2 linked regions of the Cellvibrio sp. PSBB006 genome follow. Each later gene encodes a partner of the first gene's protein in a complex. Links are inferred from orthologs where the notes say so. Each region holds a gene or a part of one and is shown on either strand. Other genes may lie near its edges.

The links. The genes of interacting proteins can lie anywhere in the genome.
Region 2: the proteins of dnaN (region 1) and dnaX are in contact, whole or in part, in a cryo-EM structure (PDB 8GIZ), measured with the Escherichia coli proteins. The link is inferred for Cellvibrio sp. PSBB006 from one-to-one orthologs.

The regions. Positions count from the first base shown.
Region 1 is NZ_CP021382.1:3,370,564-3,374,981, forward strand. Bases 1,497-4,418 are described here. They hold dnaN (DNA polymerase III subunit beta), read right to left. Parts: upstream 3,549-4,418; coding sequence 2,445-3,548; downstream 1,497-2,444. Other genes in these bases: recF (DNA replication/repair protein RecF), read right to left, coding at 1,497-2,387; dnaA (chromosomal replication initiator protein DnaA), read right to left, coding at 3,663-4,418. Outside these bases: gyrB (DNA topoisomerase (ATP-hydrolyzing) subunit B), read right to left, coding at 1-1,247; more of recF, read right to left, coding at 1,284-1,496. UniProt on the Escherichia coli protein: Confers DNA tethering and processivity to DNA polymerases and other proteins. Acts as a clamp, forming a ring around DNA (a reaction catalyzed by the clamp-loading complex) which diffuses in an ATP-independent manner freely and bidirectionally along dsDNA.
Region 2 is NZ_CP021382.1:1,578,665-1,581,646, forward strand. The notes cover bases 1-2,913. They hold dnaX (DNA polymerase III subunit gamma/tau), read right to left. Parts: upstream 2,518-2,913; coding sequence 484-2,517; downstream 1-483. Other genes in these bases: recR (recombination mediator RecR), read right to left, coding at 1-87; CBR65_RS06575 (YbaB/EbfC family nucleoid-associated protein), read right to left, coding at 124-444. UniProt on the Escherichia coli protein: Part of the beta sliding clamp loading complex, which hydrolyzes ATP to load the beta clamp onto primed DNA to form the DNA replication pre-initiation complex.

The sequences.
Region 1 (4,418 bases):
GGATCTTTTTCCTGGCAATCCGCCAGCTTGCCGGGCAGCCCGGCAATGTCCAATGCCCCTTTACGGCGAGTCATATCACGCGCCTTGCGCGCCGCTTCACGGGCGCGAGCCGCTTCGATCATCTTGTTAACAATAGCGCGGGCTTCAGAGGGATTCTCCAGCAGGTAATCGCTGAAGATCTGGTTCATCTCCTGCTCTACGGCTGTTTTCACCTCGGATGAAACCAGTTTGTCCTTGGTCTGTGAGGAAAACTTGGGGTCCGGTACTTTTACCGAGATGATAGCCGTCAAACCCTCACGGGCATCGTCACCGGTGGTGGCAACCTTGGCGGTCTTGCCCAAGCCTTCTTTCTCGATGTAAGTATTCAAGCTGCGGGTTAATGCTGCGCGGAAGCCCGCCAGGTGAGTACCACCATCCCGCTGGGGAATGTTATTGGTGTAGCAGAAGAGATTTTCCTGGAAGGAGTCATTCCACTGCAACGCAATCTCCACACCGATGCCGTCTTCCCGTTGCGCCGCAAGGATGTGAATAACCTTATTCATGGAGCTTTTGTTTTGATTCAGGTATTCAACAAACGCTTTTAACCCACCTTCATACTGAAAGGTGTCTTCCTTTCCACTGCGTTCATCTTTCAGGTGGATGCAGACACCGGAGTTAAGGAAAGATAGCTCACGCAGGCGCTTGGCCAATAAATCGTAGTGGAACTCAATGTTCGTAAAGGTTTCCGGAGAAGGTTTGAAGTGAATCTCTGTACCGGTCGTTGTGGTATCGCCCACAATGGTCAAGGGTGCCTGTGGAACCCCATGGCGGTAGACTTGCTCGTGGATCTTGCCTTTGCGGCGAATCGTCAGTTTAAGTTCTTCTGACAGCGCATTAACCACGGATACCCCTACCCCGTGCAAACCGCCGGACACTTTATAGGTGTTGTCATCGAATTTACCGCCAGCGTGCAGAACTGTCATGATAACTTCAGCCGCTGATACACCTTCTTCGTGCATATCTGTCGGAATACCCCGACCATTGTCAGCGACAGAGACAGTTTCGTCCGGGTGGATAATTACTTTGATATCAGTACAGTAACCGGCGAGCGCCTCGTCGATGGAGTTATCGACAACTTCAAAGACCATGTGGTGCAGGCCTGAACCATCATCAGTATCACCAATGTACATCCCTGGGCGCTTACGCACCGCATCCAGTCCTTTAAGGACTTTAATACTGGACGAGTCGTAAGTCTTCTCATCTGACATAGATTTATTCTCCGCTTGCTACTTTATCTGTCGCGTTTATCGTGAATTGATAACCGCTTGAATTTTACCCTGTTCCACGTGAAACAGTTTTATCTCCGTTCCCGGCAGTTGCCGCCAGGCATCTATCAAAATCTGTTGCTCTACACCGGTTACGAATGTTTGCGTACCCATACTGTCCAGCCATCTTACGAGCAAGTAACGGTGCTGCTCGTCCAACTCCGCTGGCAAATCATCTATCAAGTAGATGCAACGACGTTCTGTAAGTCGAGAAAACACATAGCCTTGAGCAATCTTAAGGGCACATACCAGGAGCTTTTGTTGACCTCTGGACAATACTTCAGCTGCCGGAAACCCCTTTACTGCTATGCGCAGATCTGCCCTATGACTACCTATCTGGGTGAAACCCTGCCGCCGATCTTTTTCCGCACTGTCTGCGAGAATGCTGGCGTAGTCTTTATTCTGGTCCCACCCGCAATAATAGGTGAGCTCAATCCCTTCTATGGCAATGAATTCCTGAATCAATGAATAAAAGGTTTCGAAAAATTTGGTCATGCAAACCTGTCGGTAAGCGTGAATCTGCTCGCTATACTGAGCCAGTTCTTTATCCCAGGTCGCGAGTTCAAAGCGGTCCATTCTATCACGCCGGAGCAGGCTATTGCGGTGTTTGAGGCACCGCTGCGCATCTTTCCAGACCTGGAAAAAACCCGGTTCCACGTGAAACACCAACCAATCCATAAACTGGCGCCTCACCTTAGGGCTTCCCTCTAAAAGCTGAAACGTATCCGAGTTGATCACCTGAATCGGTAGATAGGATGCCAGCGCTGCGGCTGAAGGCACCAAAGCTCCGTTGGCTTTAAAAGTGGCTGTTCCATTGGCTTGACGATTGATTCCGACCGGTATCTCTGTGCCCTCAGCACTCACCTTACCGAATACAGTAAAGGAATCCTGTTGGTGATTAATAAGCGGTTTGTGTTTATGACTACGGAAGGAACGGCCGACACCCAAGACATTGATGGCTTCAAGAATGCTAGTCTTGCCGGAGCCATTCTCCCCAAAAATAAGGTTAACCTGCTCTGATGGGGAAATGTCGATGGAATCGAGATTGCGGAGATGCTGGATAAAGAGACGCTTCAAGGTCATAAGAAGGTCTCTTAATGGAAATCAGGGATTGAGATGAGGCCGCTACACCGACGCGTCTTACAGACGCATCGGCATAACAACATAAAGCGAATCACTGTTCTCAGGCTCTTCAATCAAGGCACTGCTGTTAGCATCAGAAAGGGTAATCTTGATGTTCTCGTGGTTGATGACATTCGCTACATCCTGCAAATAACTCACGTTAAAACCCACCTCCAAAGAATCGCCAGAATAATCTACAGTAACCTGCTCTTCTGCTTCTTCCTGTTCCGGGTTATTAGCCACAATCGTCAGCACACCATCGCTTAACAACAAGCGCACGCCCCGGTATTTTTCATTCGATAGAATAGCGGTGCGACCAAACGCCTGTTTAAGTTCAAGACGCGAGCCAATCACCACCTTGTTACCACCACGGGGCAGCACTCGTTCATATTCAGGGAACTTGCCATCCACCAACTTGGAGGTAAAGGTGTACTCAGCTGAAGTGACGCGAATATGATTGGCACTGAGAGTAATTTCTACTTGAGCAGTAGAGTCATCCAGTAATCTGGATAACTCCAATACCCCTTTACGCGGCAGGATCGCCTGGATAATTTCAGCGGTATTGACGGCAACTGCCCTGGTACACATCGCCATGCGGTGTCCATCGGTGGCAACTACACGTAGCTGATCCTGACGAACTTCCCATAGCATCCCGTTCAGGTAGTAACGGACATCCTGTTGTGCCATGGCAAAAGCCGTGCGTTCAATCAGGCGTTTAATCTCCTGTTGGGCACAGCTGAATTGCAAATTGCCCGGGCTGTCTTCAACATTGGGGAAATCACTCGCGGCGAGCGTAGACAAGGTAAAACGGCTGCGTCCGCTCTTGACAATAATGCGCTGCTCTTCCTGAAAAAACTCGATATTGGAGCCATCAGGAAGGGATCTGCAGATATCTACCAGCTTACGTGCAGGAACAGTTATCTCACCACTCTCCCCTGCCTGCTCCAGTTGTACGCGCCCGACAATCTCCACTTCCAGATCTGTACCGGTCAACGACAGTTGATCACCATTCAGGACCAGCAGCACATTAGACAGTACTGGCAGGGTTTGACGGCGCTCTACCACACCGGCAACCAATTGTAAGGGTTTAAGCAGAGCCTCGCGGGAAACGACAAATTTCATGTGTTGGTCTCTTTAAATGTCCTGATAAAAGTGCTTCAACAGAAGGTATAGGAATTCTGGTGTGCGATAACCCTGCACGGCTTGCGCATCATAAACCGAATCAGTGTGTCTGGATCAAGTTGTGAGGGAACGCAGCAAATTTTTCATGTCTTCACGAATGTCCGCACTCTCTTCCTGCAGCTCCTTGATCTTGCGGCAAGCGTGCAAAACCGTTGTATGATCTCGTCCACCAAAAGCCTCACCGATCTCCGGCAGGCTGTGATTGGTTAATTCTTTTGCCAGCGCCATGGCCACCTGCCGCGGACGTGCAACTGAGCGACTGCGACGCTTGGAAAGCAAGTCGTTGATCTTGATCTTGTAATACTCGCCTACAACGCGTTGGATATTATCTATCCCCACCTGTTTATCCTGTAGGGCCAAGAGGTCTTTCAAAGCTTCGCGCACCAGGTCCACATCAATGGCGCGACCCGTAAAATTAGCACTGGCAATCACCCGCTTTAACGCACCTTCCAGATCGCGCACATTGGCGCGAATACGCTGGGCAATAAAGAAGGCGGCTTCGTGGGGTAGATCTATACCGACCTGTTCAGCCTTCTTCATTAATATAGCGACGCGAGTTTCCAGCTCCGGCGGTTCAATGGCCACCGTTAGCCCCCAACCAAAACGGGACTTCAAGCGCTCCTCAAGGCCATTAATTTCCTTGGGATAACGATCACAGGTGAGAATGATCTGCCGACCGCCTTCAAGAAGGGAATTAAAGGTATGAAAAAATTCTTCCTGGGACCGCTCTTTGCCAGCGAAGAACTGAATATCGTCAATCAACAAAGCATCCATGGAACGGTAGTAGCGTTTGAAGTCGTTGATCGCGTT
Region 2 (2,982 bases), 1.8 Mb from region 1 along the record:
CAAGGCCATCCGCTGCGCTGATTTAGGGCCGACGCCGGGCAGGCAGCGCAGCGAGGACATCAATTCATCAATTAAGGGGCTGAACATGGATCAATCTCGCGTTACGAGTCGCAGGCCAGGGCCTTAAAACGGCATCTTGAAATCCGGCGGGATACCCATGCCGGCAGTCATCTTTTGCATGTGTTCACGGCTATGGGCTTCGACCTTGCGCACCGCATCGTTAACTGCAGCGGCCAATAGATCCTCCAGCATTTCCTTGTCTTCGCTCAGCAGGCTGTCATCAATCGCGACGCGCTTGACGTCATGGCGTCCGGTCATAACCACTGTCACCAGGCCAGCACCAGCCTCACCTTTCACTTCGGCGCTGGCCAGCTCTTCCTGCATCCGCTGCATCTTGCCTTGCATCTCCTGGGCTTGTTTCATCAAGTCACCCAAACCTTTCATAACACCACCTCTGCTGTCATTTAAATAGCGCTGTCGGCATCAACCCACTGGCGTAATGGAATCTTCACGCAGGGTTGCGCCAAAGTGTTCGATCAACTGTTGGACAATGGGGTCGCTCTTGATGGATGCAACCGCATCAGCCTGGCGCTCCTGGCGATGACGGATTGCAATGGCGGCGGGCGTCTCCGTCGTAACCTGACCTTGTTGGATCACCACCTTGACCCGTTCAATAAAGTAATCGCTCAACAGGTCAGCCAAGCGTTGCTGATGCCCTTCGTCGTATAGCGTGCTGTTGGCGTTATCCAGAACAAATGTAAATTGGGTGCCCTGGCGCTCTACCATCTGACAGTTGGCCGCCGTGCTTTGCAAAATGCCGGTTACGCCCAATCCGAGGTAAATCTGTGGCCAGGTTTCCGGCCCGGCCTGATCCAATGGGATTTTTGGTACAGGCGCCTTTTCAGGCACTTTATGTGCTGGAGCCTCTTGCACAGGCGTCCGTTGTACGGGCGCCGTTGGTGCAATTACCGTGGGTTTAGGCTCCTGAACAGGCTCAACAACCGGTGGCGGCGCACTGACTGGCGGCGCGGGTGCCGCCTCAGGCTTTTTTGGTGATAAATCCTCTTGCTCAGGATATTCAACTGGCGATTGCAGGTATTCCGCGTAGTCAGCAGCAGCTCCCGCATCGGCATCGTCGTAGGGGCCATCAAAAGGCGGCGGTGTTTGTTTTGCGGCTTCCTGGACGGGCGGCGCTTGCTGCACTGGCACTTGGTGAGCCGGCGCCTGCGCAGACGCTGGTTGGTTGGGGGGCGAAGTTTCCTGTTTTGGTTCGTCGGCTGAGACTGACGTTGGGAGTTTCTCCGGCGTTGTCTCCGGCGCCGAAACAGAATTGCTTTGCGACGACTCGGCAGGCGATGTTGATGAGACTGCAACCGGCGAAGCCGGTGCACGGCTGGCCGCTGGCAGGCTATTGGTCGGTATTTCGAGAACGCCCTGGGGCTTGAACGCCAGCATCCGCAACAGGACCATCTCAAAACCGGCGCGGGGGTCCGGTGCCAGCGGTAAGTCGCGGCGGCCCAGCAACGCCGTCTGGTAAAACAATTGCACATCTTCCGGTGGCAGCCTTTGCGCAAGCGCCATGATGCGCTCGCGGTCGCCGTAACTGTTATCCACCGCTTCCGGTAATGCCTGGGCAATGGCCACCCGGTGTAACACCGACAACATTTCTGCCAGGGCACTGGCGTAATCAGGCGCATGTTCGGACATACGCTCTACCGCCGCCAACACCGCCCGACCATCAAGTGAAGTCAACGCATCCACGATCTCATATACAGCGCCCTGATCAATCGTGCCGAGCATCGCCCGCACTTCCGCTTCGGTAATCTTGCCGGAGCCGTAGGCAATCGCCTGGTCAGTCAGGCTCATGGCATCGCGCATGCTGCCATCAGCAGACCGACCCAGTTGCCACAAGGCAGACTCCTCAAATGGCACCAGCTCTTTTTCCAACACAAACTTCAAGTGTTGAACAATCCGCTCTGGATTCATGTTTTTGAGGTTGAACTGCAAACAGCGCGACAGAATTGTCATCGGCAGCTTTTGCGGGTCGGTGGTCGCCAGCAGGAATTTGACGTGGGGTGGTGGCTCTTCCAGGGTCTTGAGCAGCGCATTGAAGCTGCTGTTGGACAGCATGTGAACTTCGTCGATCAGGTAAACCTTATAGCGACCGCGGGTCGGCGCGTACTGCACGTTCTCCAGCAATTCACGGGTATCTTCCACCTTGGTGCGCGAGGCGGCATCCACTTCGATCAGATCTACAAAACGGCCTTCGGCAATCTCACGACAGGACGCGCATTGGCCGCAAGGTTCTGAACTGACGCCAGTCTCGCAATTCAGGCATTTCGCCAGAATCCGCGCGATAGTCGTCTTACCTACCCCACGGGTACCGGTAAACAGATAAGCATGGTGTAAACGGTTGTGATCCAGCGCATTGATCAATGCCTGCAACACGTGCTCCTGCCCCACCATCTCACGGAAGATGCGAGGACGCCATTTACGGGCCAGGACTTGATAACTCATGCGACGGCTACTCTCCGGGGAAAAACGTGCCGGGGATTATAGCGGCCAGCGACGGAAATAGACATAAAGGAGGAAAAGGGAAATAAGTTGGACAAGGACAGCGAAAGAAACGGGAGGAAAGATGGGTGGCGACCTAACCAGCCACACCCCGGCACATAACTAACTGCTACCGTTGCTCCCTTCCGGGCCTGGCGGGGTTTACAGGTCATTATTGCGAGGGGACCGGAGAGGTCACCATTGCAGCTTGCATCCAGGCGTGGGCCAGGTTGCAAGAGGCGCGCATTATCCGCAGTTTGGCAGGTCATTGCAAGGCGCTTTGGAATAAGACTGCGGATGCACAACCACATCGCGGGTAAATCCATCGCAACCGGGAAATTAGTAAACATACGCCATATTTGTGGTTAACGGGTCGTTCAACAACTTGTTATTTCCTTTTTTGGCCGCATTCAACTAGGCTTGCGCTGA